3 regions of the Variovorax sp. ISS6 genome follow, and region 3 is predicted to be linked to each of the others. Evidence: riboswitches for the same ligand, from Rfam matches in the RefSeq annotation. Region 3 holds a riboswitch; each other region holds the start of a gene.
The links. Region 3 has a riboswitch for cobalamin ahead of AC1HIL_RS15835 (TonB-dependent receptor). Riboswitches for the same ligand answer to the same signal wherever they lie in the genome.

Region 1: linked by a shared signal. The riboswitch ahead of AC1HIL_RS35540 (TonB-dependent siderophore receptor) and the one ahead of AC1HIL_RS15835 (TonB-dependent receptor) in region 3 are both predicted to bind cobalamin.
Region 2: linked by a shared signal. The riboswitch ahead of AC1HIL_RS21870 (TonB-dependent receptor domain-containing protein) and the one ahead of AC1HIL_RS15835 (TonB-dependent receptor) in region 3 are both predicted to bind cobalamin.

What each region holds. Positions count from the first base shown of each region.
Region 1 covers NZ_JAWRZC010000002.1:843,109-849,357, forward strand. Annotated here, with positions in the region: gene AC1HIL_RS35535 (ATP-binding protein) at 30-2,267, shown strand; cobalamin riboswitch at 2,342-2,600, shown strand; gene AC1HIL_RS35540 (TonB-dependent siderophore receptor) at 2,785-4,863, shown strand; gene AC1HIL_RS35545 (ABC transporter substrate-binding protein) at 4,866-5,777, shown strand; gene AC1HIL_RS35550 (FecCD family ABC transporter permease) at 5,774-6,249, shown strand, end outside.
Region 2 covers NZ_JAWRZC010000001.1:4,707,149-4,713,397, reverse strand. Annotated here, with positions in the region: gene AC1HIL_RS21890 (sulfite exporter TauE/SafE family protein) at 1-420, opposite strand, end outside; gene AC1HIL_RS21885 (cell division protein ZapA) at 983-1,327, opposite strand; gene AC1HIL_RS21880 (hypothetical protein) at 1,324-1,548, opposite strand; gene AC1HIL_RS21875 (ClcB-like voltage-gated chloride channel protein) at 1,640-3,361, opposite strand; cobalamin riboswitch at 3,467-3,714, shown strand; gene AC1HIL_RS21870 (TonB-dependent receptor domain-containing protein) at 3,811-5,769, shown strand; gene AC1HIL_RS21865 (cobyrinate a,c-diamide synthase) at 5,754-6,249, shown strand, end outside.
Region 3 covers NZ_JAWRZC010000001.1:3,439,781-3,446,029, reverse strand. Annotated here, with positions in the region: gene AC1HIL_RS15840 (PepSY domain-containing protein) at 1-428, opposite strand, end outside; gene AC1HIL_RS15835 (TonB-dependent receptor) at 430-2,529, opposite strand; cobalamin riboswitch at 2,767-3,052, opposite strand; gene AC1HIL_RS15830 (hypothetical protein) at 3,100-3,396, opposite strand; gene AC1HIL_RS15825 (hypothetical protein) at 3,640-4,044, shown strand; gene AC1HIL_RS15820 (cation:proton antiporter domain-containing protein) at 4,054-5,796, opposite strand; gene phbB (acetoacetyl-CoA reductase) at 5,934-6,249, opposite strand, start outside.

The DNA.
Region 1 (6,249 bases), on a different contig from region 3:
CACACAACGCGCGAAGCGCTCACCGCCACTTGGAACGGCCGCCCCATCCCACACCGACGCAGCCCGTCACCCTGGCGAACTGCGACAGCGAGCCCATCCACATCCCGGGCCTGGTGCAGCACCATGGCGCACTGTTCGCGTTCGATGCCTCGACCCTCACGCTGACGCGCGTCAGCGCCAATGCCCGTGCGCTGTTGGGCGACACGGCACCCGCCCTGGGCGAACGCCTGTCGGCCAGCCACTTCATGGGCGACGCGCTGGTGCACGAGGCACTGCACGAGGCCAACGGCGTCGCGGTCGATACCGGCGAGGGCTCGCCGATCAACTTCGAGGTCAGACTCGGCGAGCGCCGCTTCGACCTGATCCTGCACCGCGTCGGCTACGAGCTGGTGGCCGAGTTCGAGGCCCGCGACGCCACGGCGGACGCGGTGTCGGACTTCGCGCTCAAGGCGCACCGCGCGATGGACCGGCTCAAGCGCCAGGGCTCGATCGACGGACTGCTCAATCTCTCGGTGGAAGCCGTGCGGCAGCTCACGGGTTTCGACCGCGTGATGGCCTACCGCTTCCGCCACGACGACAGCGGCGAGGTGGTGGCCGAGCGCCGCCACGAGGCGCTCGAGCCCTTCGTGGGCCGCCGCTATCCGGCCAGCGACATCCCGGCGCAGGCGCGCCGGCTCTACGTGATCAACACCCTGCGCCTGATCGCCGACGTGCAGTCGACGCCGGTCGGGCTCGACGTGGCCGATCCGCAGCTGCCGCCGCTGGACATGAGCCACTGCACGCTGCGCAGCGTGTCGCCGATCCACATCGAGTACCTGCGCAACATGGGCGTGGGCGCGTCGATGAGCATCTCGATCGTCATCAACGGCCAGCTCTGGGGCATGCTGGCTTGCCACCATCGCAGCGCCCACCAGGTGCCCTACGCGATCCGCATGGCCTGCGACGTGCTCGCGCAGCTGCTGGCCTCGAACGTGCAGAGCCTGCTGGCGCGCGAGCAGGCAGGCTGGGTCTCGAGCGCGGCGCAGCTGCGCGGCTCGCTGATCGAGGCCGTGCTGCATGCCGAGGACACCTTCAGCGCGCTGATCGGGCTGGCGCGCCCGCTGGCCGATGCCTTCGACGCGCAGGCGGCGATCATCGCAGAGCAGTCGCGGCTGCATGTGGAAGGCGACATGCCGCGCGAGGCCGCGGCGGCGCTGATCCAGTGGCTCACCGCGTCGACGAACGGCGACGAGATCGTGGCGCTGCACGAGCGCGAGCGGCTGCCCGAGAACCTGCGTTCGCTGGGCGGCGTGTGGTGCGGCTTTCTCGCGCTGCGCTTCGACGCGATCGACAACGGCTGGCTGGTGCTCGCGCGCAAGGAGCAGGTCGAGACCATCAGCTGGGGCGGCAAGCCCGAGAAGCACTACGTGAGCGGCCCGCTCGGCCCCCGGCTCACGCCGCGCGGCTCCTTCGACGTCTGGAAAGAGACGGTGCGCGACACCAGCGTGCCCTGGGGCACCAACGACCTCGACTTCGCGCGCCAGTTGCGCGACGAGCTGATCCGCGCCAGCGCGGCGCGGCTGGCCGACACCTACAAGGCCCGCACCGAGCTGCTGGCCGTGCTCGGCCACGACCTGCGCGATCCGCTGCAGTCGATCACGATGGCGGCCAAGCTGCTCGAGCGCAGCCTGCCCGACGGCAGCAACGCCGGCGCGCGGCTGGGCCAGCGCATCCAGACATCGAGCAGCCGCATGGCGCGGCTGATCGGCCAGGTGCTCGATGCCTCGCGCCTGCAAAGCGGCATGGGCCTGCAGGTGGTGCCGGCGCAGATCGACCTGGCACGGCTGCTGGAAGACGCGGTCGACGAGTCGCGCACCGCCTACCCCGGCTCGCAGCTCGAGCTGGAGGCGCCCAGCACGCTGCCCGTGCTGGCCGACCCCGACCGCATGGCGCAGCTGGTCGGCAACCTCGTGAGCAATGCGCGCCACCACGGCCTGCCCGGCGAGGCGGTGCGCATCCGGCTCGAGCAGGCCGAAGGGCACGTGGTGTTCAGCGTGGCCAACCGCGCGCCGCCGATCGATGCCGCGCTGGTGCCCGACCTGTTCAGCGCCTTCAAGCGGCGCAGCGTGCCCAACGAGCGCAACAAGGGCGGACTGGGCCTAGGGCTGCACATCGCGCAGGCCATCGTGCGCTCGCACCGCGGCAGCCTCGGCTATGCGCACGACGACGGCTACGTGGTGTTCACCGTGCGGCTGCCACAGACGCCCACGCCCGCCCCCGCGGCCTGAGCTTTTCGCGCCGGGCGGCGCAAGACCCGCTCCTATAATCCGCCCCGCCGGCCGATGCAAACGAAAGCATCACCCAAGCCGGCACGCGCGAAGGTGCGCCGGTTGCAGGACCGGCGTTAAACGGGAAGCAGGTGACGAGCCCTCCAGGGCCCCAGTCCTGCGCTGCCCCCGCAACGGTCGGCGGATTCGCGATTCTCACGGTCGATGCCCTCGCGGGCATCGTCAGTCACTGTGCCCCGGCATGGGAAGGCGAGGATCGCGGCAACGGCGCATCTCCCTGATGCACCGCGGCGCTCCGCAAGCCCGGATACCGGCCTTCGCCTCGTTCGGTCGCTGCGGGAGTGCAGGCAAGCCGTATCGGTCACGCGTGGGCGCGGGGCCGGTCGCTGGCGGGTCCCCTCGGCGTCCGGTTGTTCTCATGGCCCGCGGGAGCGCGGGCTCGAAGGAAACCCTCGTGCGCAACATCTCCCGGCGCGGCCGCGTCAGACCCCACCAAGCCCTCATCGGATCCGGCGTCATGCTGCTCGCCTCGGTCGCTTCGGCGCAGGACGCCGAAGGCTCGCTGCCGCCCACCACCGTCAGCGACCGCAAGACCATCTCCACCGCCACGCGCCAGGAAGCCGACACGCTGCGCCTGCCCTTCGCCACCTATTCGGTCGAACGCGCGCAGCTCGACGCGGTGGGCGCCGTCACGCTCGAGGACACGCTGCGCAGCGTGCCGGGCCTGCAGTACGGCACGCAGGGCAACTACTACTCGCGCTTCGAGACCCGCGGCCTGCGCGACACGCAGGACGTGCTGGTGCTGATGGACGGCGTGCCGCTGCGCCTGCTGCAGGGCAATGCAGACATCACGCTGATCGCGCCCGACCTGGTGGACCGGCTCGAGTTCATCAAGGGCCCGGCCTCGGCGCTCTACGGCAAGAACGCGATCGGCGGCGTGGCGCAGTTCTTCATGAAGCCCGAGCGCGCGGGCGGCAGCCTCACGGCCACCGTCGGCAGCTACGGCCGCCTCGACGGCAGCCTGCGCTACCGCTGGGACTTCGAGCGCGGCAACCTCTATGTGGGCGTGGCCAACAGCGACTACAACGGCTTCCAGCGCGATGCCGGCCGCGCGCAGTCGGCCCTGCTGGTCGGCGGCGATTTCGCCGTCACGCGCCACTGGACCACCGGCTTCCAGCTCTACGACACACGCGTGCGCGGCGACCGCGGCTCGATCGTGCCGCTGGTCAACGGCAAGCCGATCTTCGGCATCACCTCGCGCGACAACTACGGCATTCCCGACTCCTACGTCACGGGCGACTACCAGTCGTTCTCGTGGAAGAACCGCTTCGAGCTCGGCGCCGGCTGGTCGATCAACCACCTGAGCAGCTTCGCGCGCTACAACCGCTTCTTCGCCGGCGGCATCACCATCGTTCCGCCGCCCGCGGCCGTGAGCAAGGGCTATTCCGAGAGCTACACCGCCGACCGCGGCGTCTACCACGAGCTCGCCGCCACGCACCTGATGGCGGGCAAGGGCTGGAGCAACGAGTTCCAGGCCGGCTTCAACCTCGAGCGCGGCTGGCAGGGCCTCGACTCGCCGAGCTTCAGCAACGCGCCCACCTACCGCGGGCCGTTCTACGACATCCCCGTGAGCAACGTGCGCAACGATCCGCGCGGCGTGCGCGGCAGCATCACCTCCTCGCGCTTCGACCAGGAGGTGCGCAGCGTCTACCTGCAGGACCGCTTCGAGTACGGCCCGGTCGGCTTCACGCTGGGCGTGCGCCACGACCGCTTCGAGCAGACCCTCGGCCGCACGGGCACGCAGGTGATCTCGGCGCAGGAAGGCAGCCACACCAGCCCGCGCGCCGGCGTGGACTGGCTGTTCCTGCAGGGCGATGCCTCCTCGCACGCCGTGTTCGCGAACTGGAGCGAAGGCTTCCGGCCGCAGGCGGTGGCGCTCAACACGCGCGGCGGCGTGGTGGTGCCCGACATCCTGCGGCCCGAGATCACGCGCAGCAAGGAAGTGGGCCTGAAGGGCCGCGCGGCGGACGACCGCTGGAGCTATCAGGTCAGCCTGTTCGAGGCCGAGAAGATCGACGGCCAGCGCTCCTACCGCAACGGCCCCGACTCCTTCGTCTTCAGCAACGCGACCTCGCGCACCAAGGGCATCGAAACCCAGTGGCAGTTCCAGCTCTCGCCGCGCTGGAACGGCTACCTGCACTACACCTGGCAGGACGCGCGGCTCAAGGACTTCCAGACCTACACCGACAGCGGCGCGCGCAGCACCAACTTCGGCGGCTACCGCGTGCGCATGTCGGCCCACAACATCGCGGGCGCGGGCCTGACCTATGCGCACGGCGCCTGGGCCGTGACCGGCACAGCCAGCTACGTGGGCAGCCGCTACCTCCGCGACAATGCGGTCAATCCGCAGAAGCTGCCCGCCTACCTGCTGCTCAACGTCGCCGTGGCTTACCGCGTCAATCCTTCGCTCACACTGCAGGCCGGGGTGAACAACCTGACGAACAAGTACTACATCGCCGACGACCTGTCGGCGCAGGAAGCCGGCAACGCCGGTGCACCGAGGACGGTGTTCGCCCGCGCGCGCTACACCTTCTGAGCGTGAACCGGCGCGACGCGATCCTCGGCATGGTGTGCATCACGGCCGTTCTGCCCGCGGGCGCCGAGGGGGCGCCGTCGGCCGGCTTCCCGCGCGAACTCGTCGATGCGCTGGGCCGGCGCGTCGTCGTGCCGCGCGCGCCGCAACGCATCGTGGTGGTGTTCCCGAGCAACGTCGAGCTGGCCTGGGCGCTGGGCCTGGCCGACCGCGTGGTGGCCATCGGCGGGCGCGTGCGCTGGCCCGAGGATGCGCGCGCCAAGCCCAGCATCGGCAGCGCGCTCGGCTACTCGGCCGAGGCGGTGGCCGCCTTCCAGCCCGACCTGCTCGTGGTCACGCCCTCGCACCATTCAGCGCTGTCGCTTGTCGATGCCTTCGACCGCGCGAAGCTGCCCTGCGTGGTGCTCGCGCATCCCGACCTGCCCTCGGTGTTCCGCAACATCGACCTGCTCGGGCGCGCGACAGGTGCCGACGAACAGGCGCGCCGGGTGCGCGAGGACATGCAGGCGCGGCTGGCCGCGATCGAGCGCCGGCTCGAGGGCGCGCCGCGTCGCAGCGTCTATTTCGAGACCGCCGCCGCCGCGCGCGGTGCCTTCCAGACCGTGGGCACGGGCCACTATGCCAACGACGCGCTGGGCTGGGCCGGCGGACGCAACGTGTTCGCCGACCTCCAGGGCGCGGCCCAGGTCAGCGCCGAGGCGATCTTCGCGCGCGACCCCGACGTAATCGTCTCGCTGCAACAGGTGCCGCGCGATCCGGCGCTGATCGGCCAGCGCCCCGGCTGGCACACGCTGCGCGCCGTGCGCACGAAGCGCGTGGTCGTGCTCGAGCGCGGCCACAAGCTGATTCCCGGCCCGCGCCAGATCGAGGCCGTCGAGCAGTACGCGCGCGCGCTGCATCCGGAGCGCTTCGCATGAGGCGCGCCACCGACGGCCGGCGTGCATCGACGACCACGGTGTGGCTCGTGCTGCTCCTGCTGCTGGCCGCTGCCGTGGTGCTCGCGCTGAGCGTGGGCGCCGCCACGGTCTGGCCCACCCAGTGGTGGGGCACCGGCACCCTGCAGGCCGAACTGGTGCGCGTGTGGCGCGCGCCGCGCGTGGCCGGGGCCTTCTTTGTCGGCGCCTGCCTGTCGCTGGCGGGCCTGGTGTTCCAGGGCGTGTTCCGCAACCCGCTGGCCGAACCCTACCTGCTCGGCAGCGCCAGCGGCGCGGCCGTGGGCGCCGCGGTCTCGCTGCTGCTGCCGGCGCTGGTGCCCACCGCGCTGAGCCTGCCGGTGCTGGCCTTCGCGGGCGCCTGGGGCGCGAGCTGGCTGGTGCTGCTGGCCGGCAGGCTCGGCGGTGGCTGGCAAAGCAACCGCCTGCTGCTCGCGGGCGTCGGCCTGGCCGCGAT
Region 2 (6,249 bases), 1.3 Mb from region 3:
CTGGCGCGTGGGCTTGGGCTTGCGGTCGAGGAACATCTGCGTGGCCGAGAAGCCCACGAACAGCGCGAACACGATCGCCAGCGCCGTGCCCTTGATCAGCGCGAAGATGCCGAGGCTGCCCACGAGGCTGCCGATCACGATGCCGGGCGCGAGGCGCTTGACGATGTCCCAGCGCACCGCGCCGCGCTTGTGGTGCGCGCGCACGCTCGACACCGAGGTGAAGATGATGGTGGCCATCGAGGTCGCGATCGCCATCTTCACCGCGAGGTCGGCCGGCACGCCGCGGTGGCCCATGATGATCGTGATGAACGGCACCATCACCATGCCGCCGCCGATGCCGAGCAGGCCCGCGAGAAAACCGGTGCCGAGGCCGAGGACGGCGAGTTCGGCGATCAGGAGGGGGTCGAGCAGGCTGGTCACGTTCACGCCACGGACTTTCGGGTAAGGCAAGGGCGCCGTGCAGCGATGGCAACGGGCCTCGGGTCGAGGGAAAAAGGGAGGGGGATGGGCCGCAATGCTATCTGAAACGTAGCTGCGGCCCGGCGCGCACGGTCGCGCGCGAGCCAGGATCGGATGTATCGATGCAAATACAGCGTGGGTTCTTGGGGCGATCCCGCCATGCCGGGGATCGCCGATGTTCGATGCGCACTCAGCGCAACGAAGAGGAATAGGTGTCTGCGAATGGGCGCCAGACTCGCATCCTGAACCGGGGTTCAGGTGGGCGAGGGCAGCAAGACTTCGGGTTCATCTGACGCGAGATGATCACACCCGTCGAGCGATATACCAAGCCCGGCTCCGTAGAGCATTGGAACAAGGACATATAAAGCCCAACGCGCACCGCAGACAGGAACGATTTTACGCCTTCGCGCCCGGGCGCTTTCCGGTTTTTTGAGGGGAGTCCCTGCGGCGTGGGCAGGTTTGCATCGAAGTTCTTGCAGTGCGCGCCGATCTCTGCAAGCGAGAGAAAGAAAGCGCGTAACGCTTAAAGCAGATGTCCGTCGCCGGCCAGTGCCTGATCGAGCTTGTGGATCAGTTGCGCGGCCTTCGGATCGACCGCGCCGTCGTCGGCGGGGGCCGCGGCCGGAGTCGGGGCCGGCTCGGCGGGCGGCGCGGCCTTCGCCGTGCTCTCCTGCGCCGCGAGATCGAAGGCCAGGTTCAGCGAGGCCAGCACCGCGATGCGGTCGCGCGCCTTGACCTTGCCCGCGTCGCGGATCTTGCACATGGCCGCGTCCACGCGTTCGACTGCGTCGCGCAGCTGCGCTTCGCCGCCATCGGGACAGCCGAGCAGGTAGCTCTGGCCCATGATCTGAACTTCGATCTGCTTCATGCGGGGGAATCTTCGGAGGGAGGTACGGCCGGCAACTGCTCGAGCAGCGCGTCGAGCCGCGTGCGCGCCGCCGCGAGCCGCGACTTGAGCGCATCGCGCTCGCGCGTCAGCGCATCGACCTGTTCCTGCAGCAGCGCATTCGTGCGCTGCACCTCTTCGTGACGCAAGAGCAGGCGTTCCACGCGCTCGGCGATCTGGTCGATGGGGCTGGAGGCGGGCATGGTGCGCGATTGTAGTTTCCCGTGAAAGCGGCGGTCCTCCGGGGCACCCGCCGCGCCTGGCACGGCATTCTGCGGCCTGCGCGCCGCGCCATCAAACTTCGCTGAGCCGCACGTAGGTGGCGAGCAACGCGCTCTTGGCGGCCACCCCCAGCAGCACCGGGTTGGCCGGGCTCTCGATCACCGGCAGCCGTTCGCCCAGGTGCTCGAGGAAGCGCTGCAGCGCCTCGCCCAGGCTGGTGTCGGCGGTGATCGGCGCGATGGCCTGCGACAGCAGGTCCGCCGCGCGCACCTCGGCCGCGGCCGTGCCGAGCGCCGAGAGGGGCACCACGCCGAGGTAGCGCTGGTTCGCATCGACCACGTAGAGGTACTTCACCGGGTGCTGCAGGAACAGCCGGCTCATCGCCTCGCGATCGGCCTCGGGGCCGACCACCGTCTGCGCCGGCTGCACCAGGTCGCGGATGTGCAGCGAGCGCAGCCGCAGCTGCTCGTCCTGCTGCTCGCGCCGGCGCAGCGTGATCTCGTACATCGAGCCGGCGTTGGCCGAGCGCGCGACGAAATAGGCGATCACGCCGGCCAGCATCAGCGGCAGCATCACCTGGTAGTTGAGCGTCATCTCGAAGATCATGAGGATCGCCATCAGCGGCGCCTGCGTGGCCCCCGCGAGAAAGGCGCCCATGCCGACCACCGCATAGGCGTAGGGGGCCGACACCGCATGCGGCCACAGCGCCTGCGCGGCATGGCCGAACAGCGCGCCCACCATGCAGCCGAAGAACAGCGCCGGCGTGAACACGCCGCCCACCGCGCCCGAGCCGGCCGTGGCCAGCGTGGCGACCAGCTTGGCCGCGAGCACCATGGCGATCAGGGTCCAGGTCCAGGGCGTGTGCAGCACCGCGTTGACCACGCTGTAGCCATTGCCCCAGACCTCGGGCCAGGGCACCGACACCAGCCCCATCGCGAGCCCGCCGAGCGCGAGCCGCCACGGCAGCGCGAACGGCAGCCGCGCGAACAGCGCCCGGCTGCCCTGCAGCGCGCGCAGGAAGCCCGCGGCCGCGAAGCCCAGCAGCACGCCGAGCAGCGCGAACAGCGGGATCTCCGCGCCATGCAGCTCGGGGAACACCGGCATCTGGTAGGGCGGCTGGTAGCCGGGCAGGGCGCGCATCACGATGTTGGCGACCACCGCCGCGATCAGGATCGGGCCCACGCTCTCCATCACGATCGAGCCCAGCACGATCTCGGCGACGAAGAAGGCGCCCGCGATCGGCGCGTTGTACGCGGCCGTGAGGCCGGCCGCCGCGCCGCAGGCCACGAGCAGGCGCAGCCGCTCGACCGGGAAGCGGAACACCCGGCCCAGCAGCGAGGCGGCCAGCGCGGCGAGCTGCACCATCGAGCCCTCGCGGCCGATCGAGCCGCCGGTGCCGATGCTCACGAGCGAGGAGGCGCTGCGCACCAGCGTCTGCGCCACCGGGATGCGGCCGTCGCCGAGCACGATCGCCTCCATGTAGTTGGAGGTGGCACTGCGCACCGCCACGCGCTTCGCGAGCACGAGCAGGCCGCCGGCCACGAGGCCGCCCACGGCGGGGAAGGCGATGCGCGCCCACCACGGCAGCGCGCGCGCCATCGCGACCAGGCTGTCGCCGGGGCCGAGCACGACGTGCTCGAAGCCGCGCAGCGCGGCGCGGAAGCCCTCGGTCGCGAGCGTGCCGAGCAGGCCGGCGACGATGGACCACAGCAGCATCGATTGCCAGCCCGATACGCCGAACAGGCGCTGCAGGGCGGAGCGCAGGCGCAGCAATGGCGAGGAACGCAGGGTCATGCGGGGTGGTGGTGATGGCATCCCATAGCCCGTCGATGTTAGTGCGCGGGACGCGGCGAGCGTCGGGCGCACGCAACTTTCGACTTAAGGCGCGCGGCGCAACGCCTAGAATCTCGCCCGTTGGTGCCTGCGGCGTGGTTCACGCGCCGCGGTTCAACGGGAAGCAGGAGTGAAGGGACCGGCCGCGCGCCGGCACCGAAGCCGCCTGCGCTGCCCCCGCAACGGTCAAGCAGACGGCGCCGCAAGGCGCCACCCTCTCCACACGAGCCACTGGGCGCCCTGAAACAGGCGCCTGGGAAGGCGGCGAGGGCCGGTCTGCCAGCCCGGATACCGGCCAACAAGGCGGTTCGCGCATGCTCTTCGCTTCGTCGATGCAGGCACGGACCAATGGCGCCCCGGGCGCCGGCGGGGAGGCCGGCAAGGGGCATAGACGTTCGTTCGCTCACTCCATGATTTCCTGCGTTTCCTTCTCGCGCCGTTCGCGCGCTCGCATTCCCGCGTCCCGCATCGGCATGCGCCTGGCCGGCCTGCCGCTGGCCCTGGTGCCGGCCTTCGGCGGCCTGCTGCTGGCCCAGTTGCCGCTGGCGGCCTCGGCCCAGACTCCGGCCGGCGCGCTCGGCGAGACCGTGGTCACGGCCAACCGCACCGCGCAGCCGCTGTCGGACCTGGTGGCCGATGTCTCGGTGATCGACCGCGAGACCATCGAGCGCAGCGGTTCCACCGGCGTGGCCGACGTGCTCGCGCGCCAGGCCGGCATCCAGATCGTGCGCAACGGCGGCGTCGGCAACTCGACCAGCGTCTACATCCGCGGCGCCGAGACGCGCTTCACCGCCGTCTACATCGACGGCGTGCGCGTGGACTCGCAGGCCACCGGCGGCGCGGCCTGGGAGAGCATCCCGCTGGCGCAGATCGACCGCATCGAGGTCTTGCGCGGCCCGGCCGCCGCGGTCTACGGCTCCGACGCCATCGGCGGCGTGATCCAGCTGTTCACCAAGCGCGGCGAGGAGGGGGTGTCGCCCTCGATCGGCGTGGGTGTCGGCAGCCACGGCCTGTTCCGCACCGAGGCGGCGATCAGCGGCAAGGCCAACGCCTTCGACTATTCGTTCGGCGTGGCGCACGAGGAAAGCCGCGGCTTCAACATCCAGCCGCTCGAGAAGCGCACGCTGCCCAAGGACGGCTTCACCAGCCCCGACCGCGACGGCTACAACACCACCTCGGGCAACGTGCGCCTGGGCTGGCAGATCGCGCCCGGCCAGCGGCTCGAGGCCACCGCGCTGTCGAGCGATACCAAGGCGCACTACGACGCCGCCAAGTCCGGCAGCAAGCCGCCGGCCTACTACCTCGACGACCAGAGCCGCAACCGGCTGCGCACCGCCGGCCTGACCTGGTCGGCGCAATGGAACGAGGTCTACAGCACCCGGCTGCAGGTGACCGATTCGCAGTCGGTCTACAGCACCATGCCCTCGTACTACCGCACCGAGACCCGGCTGCGCGGCTACCTGTTCCAGAACGAACTGCGCTTCGGTCCGCACCTGGTGACGGCCGCGCTCGAACGCCGCGAGGACCGGCTCGAGAACGCCCCCACCAGCAGCACCGACAAGGGCCTGGCGCGCAAGCGCTCGCAGGACGCGGTCTCGCTCGGCTACGGCTTCGTGCAGGGCCCGCACTCGTTGCAGCTCAACGTGCGCCACGACGACGACAGCGAGTTCGGCGGCAAGACCACCGGCAGCGCCGCCTACGGCTTCGCGATCACGCCGAAGCTGCGCGTGACCGCCTCGGCCGGCACCGCCTTCCGCGCGCCCACGCTCTACCAGCGCTTCAGCGAATACGGCAAACCCGACCTGCAGCCCGAGTCGAGCCGCAACGTCGAGCTCGGCCTCAAGTACACCGACGGCCCGACCAACGCCGGCATCGTGGTCTACCGCAACAACGTGCGCAACCTGATCGTGTTCGACTCGACCGCCAGGGGCTGCGCCTCGTCCTTCGGCTGCTACGGCAGCACCGCGCGGGCGCGCTACGAGGGCGTGACGCTGTCGGCCGGCCACCGCATCGGCGACGTGACGCTGCGCGCCTCGCTCGACTTCCAGGATCCGCGCGACCTCGCGACCGACAAGCTGCTGGCCCGCCGCGCCAAGCGCTACGGCACCCTGGGTGCCGACTGGCGCCTCGGCGGCTGGACGCTGGGCGCCGAGGTGCAGGCCTCGAGCCAGCGCTACGACGACGCGGCCAACACGCGCAAGCTCGGCGGCTACACGCTGCTGAACCTCGTGGCCAGCACGAAGATCGTGCGCGACGTCGACCTGGTCGCGCGCATCGACAATGTGGGCGACAAGGACTACATGCTCGCGCGCGGCTACGTCACCGGTGGCCGCAACGCGTACGTCGGATTGAAGTGGACGCCCCAGTAAGCCAGCACCTGCCCGATCGCGCGGCGCGCTGCGCCGCCGTGCTCGTGGCCGCGCCCGCTTCGGGTCAGGGCAAGACCACCGTGGCCGCAGCGCTCGCGCGGCTGCATGCGCGCCAGGGCCGGCGCGTGCGCGCCTTCAAGTGCGGGCCCGACTTCCTCGACCCGCACTGGCTGCGGCTCGCCACCGGCGCGCCCGTGCATTCGCTCGACCTGTGGATGACCGGCGAGGCCGACTGCCGCGCGCGGCTGCATGCGGCCGCGGCCGAGTCCGACCTCGTGATCGTCGAGGGCGTGATGGGCCTGTTCGACGGCACGCCGAGCGCGGCCGACCTGGCGCAGCGCTTCGGCCTGCCGGTGCTGGCCGTGATCGACGCCCAAGCGATGGCCGGCACCTTCGGCGCGCTGGCGCATGGGCTGCAGAGCTTCAGGCCCGGCATGCCCTGGGCCGGCGTGCTGGCCAATCGCGTGGCCGGCGAGCGCC
Region 3 (6,249 bases):
TCGGCCTGCGCGGCGTCGGCGCCGGCCAGCAATCGGCCATCGCGCGCCGACACCGCATGGCGACCGCCGCGCGCATCGACGATGCGCCACACCGGCTGCGGCTGCGCGCCGCCCTGCATCTCGAGCGCGACGCGGCGCGGCGGCTGCTGGCGCGCTGCTTCGGGCAGGGCCTCGAGCGCGGCCGGGGGCGAGACCCGGGCCTGGCCGACGTCGAGCGCGCGCAGGCCCGCGAGCCGCTCGCCCTCGGTGAGCGTGGGATAGCCCACGTACATCATCACCACGCCCGAGACGAACCACATGACGAACAGCAGGCAGCCGCCGATGCCGAGCCAGCGGTGCGTCCAGTAGAGCCAGTGGCGCGCGAGCGGCCACGCGCGCTGCCAGGCAGTGCGGCGATCGGCGCGGGCGCGGCGCGCGGCGTGCGTCATCTCAGAAGTTCACCAGCGCCGACAGCTCGAAGGAGCGCGGACGGCCCAGCAGCCACTGGTTGCCGCTGTTCGAGAACGACAGCGGATAGCGGCGGTCGCCGAGGTTGTAGCCGCGCAGCGCGAGCTTGAGCGACTTGTTGGCCTGCCAGCTCACCGAGGCGTCGGCCACGGTGTAGGAGCCGATCTTGCGCGAGTTGGCCGCGTCGACCTGGCGCGAGCCGACGTAGCGCAGGCCGAACTCGGCCTCCCACTGCGGCAGGAAATGCCAGTGCAGGAACAGGTTGGCCGCTGCCTCGGGCACGCCGAACGGCGTGTTGCCGGCGCGCGAGACCAGCCGGCCGCTCACGGCCTCGTTGAAGTCGTCGTAGCGCGCGCGCAGCCTGGCCGCATTGGCCTCTAGCTGCAGCGTCGGGGTCAGAGCGAGGTCGAGCGTGGCCTCGATGCCCTCGGACGACTGCTTGCCGACCTGCTGCAAGACGCTGGGGTTGTTCTGGTCGCGCGACAGCAGCTTCTTCTTCTCGATGCGGTAGGCGGCCACGGTCCAGGCGCCGCGGTTGTCGGCCAGCTGGCGCTTGTAGCCGACCTCGACCTGGTTGCCGGTGCTGAGGTCGAACGGCGCCTGCGTGGTCGAGGTGCTGATCAGCGAGGTCAGCGGATCGGCCGCATGCGCCAGCTGCGCATAGAAGGACTGCGAGGCATCGGGCGCATACACCGCGCCGATGCGGCCGGTGGCGTACTCGAAGGTCTTCGTGAGGCTGTTGGCCGCGTTGGCCAGGTCGGTGCGCGCCACCTTGGCATGGTCCCAGCGCAGGCTGGCGACCAGCGACCAGCGCTCGTCGAAGGCCAGCTTGTCCTCGGCGAACACGGCGTAGGTGCTGGTGCGGGTCCGGTAGCGCGGCAGGTAGGGCGACGGCGACTGGTAGTAGCCGGGCAGGAAGACGAAGGGGTCGACCACCGAGCGGCCGCCGTAGGGCGAGTCGCTCGAGTTCAGGAAGTCGATGCGGTTCATGTCGAAGCCCACCAGTACCTGGTTCTTCATGCCGAGCAGTTCGTGCCGGAAGGTGGCGTCGGTGCGGTTGCCGACCTGCTCCTGGTCGTGGCCGATCTCGAGGTAGTCGCCGCGCGTCACGCGGCGCGTGGCGGCATTGAAGGTGTAGGTCTCGCTGTTGCGCCAGTGGCGCTGGCTCGCGAGCCGGTAGAGCTGGTTGTGCACGGTGACGGCATCGCTGGGCGTCCACAGCGCGTCGAGGCGCGTCCACTTGTCGTCGTACTTGAGCTCGGCGTCGTCGACGTTGTAGTTCTGGCGCAGGGTCCGGCCGTCGAGGCGCCCGTCGATCAGCGGCACGCCCTGGTAGCGCTGCGGCGACTGGCGGCCCTCGTCGTGCGACAGGGTGAACTGCAGCTCGGGCGAGACGTCCAGGCGCAGCGCGCCACCGACGGCCAGGCTCTCGCCCTCGCCGCGCGCCATGAAGCCGTGGGTGGCGCGGTGGCTGATGTCGAAGCGGTACGAAAGCTTGTCGTTGATCGCGCCGCCGCTGCCGAAGGCGGCCTGGCGCGTGGCGTCGGAGCCGTAGCTCAGCAGCGCCTCGTTGTGGATCGGTCCGCGCGTGGGCTTCTTGGGCACCACGTTGATCGCGCCGCCGATCGCGCCTTCGCCATACATGACCGAGGCCGCGCCGCGCAGCACCTCGATGCGGTCGACCGACCAGGTGTCGAACGGGAAGGTGACGGTGCCCGCGCCCGCGAACAGCCGCGTGCCGTCGAACAGCTGCATCACCGAGCCATGGCCCGAGAAGCCGCGTGCGGCCATCGAGGTGCTGCCGTTGCCCGGCGAGGGCGCGCCGGTGATGCCGGTGGCGCGGGTGGCGGCCTCGATGACGGAGACGTCGCCGCGCGCGCGGATGGTCTCGCCGGTCAGCACCTCGATGCTGGCGGTCGTCTCGAGCGGCGTGAGGCCGAGGCGGCTGCCGGTCTGCGTGGGCTCGGCGAGCGACAGCGCGCCCTGGGCGCCGGCCTCGACCTGCACCGGCGGCAGGCTGGTGGCGGCCTGCTGCGCGAAGCCGCTGCCGGCCCCGAAGGCCAGGCCGATGGCGGCGGACATGCCGCCGAGGCGGCGGGTGGCCGGGCGACCCCGGTGGCGGTGCGGGCGGCGGCCGGCCGCGCCCCTGCGATCGCCTGGCGGCGATGCGTGATCCATGTGACTTCTCCTCCGGCCCGCGTCCCCGCAGGCTCTCTGACCGAACGTGGACGCGGCGGGAGGTCGATCGATGGCCGGGACCGGCGGCGGGTAAAGCGAGCGCTTCGCCGGCCGGCGGCCCGGACACGCACTCCCGCAGCGTCCGAGGCGGTGACGAAGGCCGGTATCCGGGCTCGCGGAGCGCAGCGGCGCGCAGTCGATACTGCAGCGCCGTTGCGGAAGCCCTCGCCTTCCCACGCCTTGGGGGCGCAGTGGCTGCCGATGCCCTGGGGGCATGGCGTGAGGACGTCCAGATCCGCTGACCGTTGCGGGGGCAGCGCAGGAATGGAGGCGTCGATCCGTGAACCGGCGCGTCGCACCTGCTTCCCGTTTAACCCCTTGGCCATGGCATGCATGGCTGGCGGGGCACCTTCGAACCGTGGTGCCGGTGCGTCCTTCCTTCCTCGGAAGAATGGCCGCACCGAACGGCGGGAATTATAGGGAGCGGGTGCGCGCGGGCTCGTCGGGCGTGCGGGTGTCCTGCGCCCGGCCGGGGCCTTCGGTGCCGAACAGCCGGCGCAGCACGCTGACGCCGGCCACCAGCGCGTTCGAATAGCTGGTGTGCGGCTCGATGGCCGCCTCGAGCGGCAGGTAGGAATGCACCGCGCCCTCGCCCGCGGCATCGTCGACCGCCTCCATCAGCACCCAGTAGAACTCGCCGGGCTCCAGCTCGTGGACGGTCAGCGCGAGGTTGCGGGGCGACGGCGACAGGGTGGCGGGGATGGTGTTCACGCGAAGCTCTGGAAGGTGGGCGTTGGCGATGATGGGGGCGCGCCGCCGGGATCGTGGACACGCCCTGTCACAACGCGCGTGTACTCGATCACGTTCACCGCCGGCGAAAACCCTGTGGGCTTCCTGCGACGGGCGTTGGCGCCCACCGTTCCCAGCTCCCGGGCTTCTCCTACATGCGAGCGCCGGTGCGCGGCCTAGTTTCGAAGCGGATCAGCAGCCAGCCAAGACACACAGGAGGCCCCCATGAAGCAGTTCAGCCTGGAATCGCGGATGACATCGAGCATCGGCGGCGCGTTCTATCCCACCGGCTACTCGATGGTGATGTTCCCGAGCGCGGAGGACGCCGACCGGATCGGCCGCCAGCTCATCGAACAGGGCGTGAGCGGCGACGACGTCTACCTGCTGCCGCCCGCCACCGTGCTGGCCGAGATCACCCCGACCGTGAAGGAGGCCGACAACCCCCTGCCCTCGGCCGGCACCGACGGCGCGACCGTTCGCGCCTACACCAAGCTCGCGCGCGAGGGCCACACGGCGCTGCTGGTACGCACCGAGGAACAGGAAGACGCCGAACGCCTGATGGACGTGGTGCGCACGGTGCCGTACTCGATCGCCCAGCGCTATCGCATGCTGGTGATCGAGGACCTCTAGAAAAAGCGCTCAGGCCGGCGCGCCCGGCACGGTGGGCGCGCCGTTGGCGCCATGCGCCGCGGGCGGCGCCACGGCGCGGCGCACCGCGTCGCGCGCCATCGCCTGGGCCAGCTCGTGCTCGCCGAGGAAGACGTTGGCCGAGACCTCGCGCGTGAGCAGCTCCGCTTCCGCCTCGTTGTGGCTGCGGATCACCGTCTCGATCGTGGGATTGAGGGTGCGCGCGGTCTCGATCATCTGCCGCACGTTGAGCGCGGCCGGCGTGGCCACCACCAGCACCCGGGCACGCGCGATGTGGGCCTGGATCAGCACGGCGGGATCGGCCGCGTCGCCATAGACGGCGGCACCGCCCTCCTCGCGCAGCTTCTCGACCAGCTCGCGGTTCTGTTCGGCCACGACGTAGGGGATGTCGTGCGCCTTGAGCTCGGCCGCGATGCGGCGCCCGACCCGGCCGTAGCCGACCAGCACCACCTGGCGCGAGAGGTAGCGCGCCTCGGTGCTCATCGGCAGCTCGGCCAGCGGGTCGTCGCGCGCCTCGAGGCGGCGCGCGAACGAGGAATGGGCATGCAGCCATTTCTGCAGCGGCGCGATCAGGCTGAACCACAGCGGGTTGGTGGCGATGGAGATCAGGGCGCCGGCCAGGATCAGGCTCTGCCCCTCGGTGGGCATGAGGCCGAGCGAGACGCCCAGGCCGACCAGGATGAACGAGAACTCGCCGATCTGCGCCAGGCTGGCGCTGACGGTGAGTGCCGTGGCCAGCGGATAGCGCAGCACCAGCACGAGGCCGCAGGCGGCGAGCGACTTGCCCAGCACGATGACCAGCACGACGGCCAGCACCTGCAGCGGGCGCTCGAGCAGCACGGAGGGATCGAACAGCATGCCGACCGAGACGAAGAACAGCACGGCGAAGGCGTCGCGCAGCGGCAGCGATTCCTGGGCGGCGCGGTGGCTGAACTGCGACTCGCGCATGACCATGCCGGCGAAGAAGGCGCCGAGCGCGAAGGAGACGCCGAACAGCGCCGCCGAGGCGAAGGCGATGCTGACGGCGGCGGCCACCACGCACAGGGTGAAGAGCTCGCGCGAGCCGGTGCGCGCGACCTGCCAGAGGATCCAGGGGAAGACGCGGCGCCCGACGATCAGCATGAGGGCGACGAAGCCGCCGACCTGCAGCAGGGTGAGACCCAGGGTCTGCCACAGCGGCGAGGCGTCGGTGCCGGCGGCGCGGCCGCCGAGGGTCTCGGCGAGCGGGGGCAGCAGCACGAGCACCAGCACCATGGCGAGGTCTTCCACCACCAGCCAGCCGACGGCGATGCGGCCGGTGAAGGAGTCGAGGATGCCCAGGCTCTCGAGCGCGCGCAGCAGCACGACGGTGCTGGCGACCGAGAGCGCGAGGCCGAACACCAGCGCGGCGCCGAGGTTCCAGCCCCACCACAGCGCGAGCGCGCCGCCGAGCAGCGTGGCCACGCTGATCTGCAGCAGCGCGCCGGGCAGCGCGATCTTGCGCACGGCCAGCAGGTCGTCGAGCGAGAAATGCAGCCCCACGCCGAACATCAGCAGCATCACGCCGATCTCGGCCAGTTGCGCGGCGATGCCGGCATCGGCCACGAAGCCGGGCGTGAAGGGACCGATGATGACGCCGGCCAGCAGGTAGCCGACGAGAGCCGGCAGGCGCAGGCGCGCGGCGAGGAAGCCGAGCACCAGGGCCAGGCCGAGGCCGGCGGCGATGGTGTTGATGAGTGAGACGCTGTGGGGCATCGGCCGATTTTGCAGGAACGTGGGGGGATCGTTCATTACACGTATGCAAGACGGTTGCATTTCCCGGGGCTTGTCCGTTCGGGCCGGACATGAAAAAACCCGCCGAAGCGGGTTTCCTTTCCGAGCGCAGCCGCGGCTCAGTGCATGTGCAGGCCGCCGTTGACCGAGAAGTCGGCACCGGTCGAGTAGCCGCCCTCGTCGGTGGCCAGCCACGCGATGATGGACGCGATCTCGCTCGGCTCGCCCAGGCGCTTGACCGGGATCGTGGCGACGATCTTGTCGAGCACTTCCTGGCGGATGGCCTTGACCATGTCGGTGCCGATGTAGCCGGGGCTCACGGTGTTGACCGTCACGCCCTTGCCCGCGAGCTCCTGGGCCAGCGCCATCGTGAAGCCGTGCATGCCGGCCTTGGCCGCCGAGTAGTTGGTCTGGCCCGCCTGGCCCTTGGCGCCG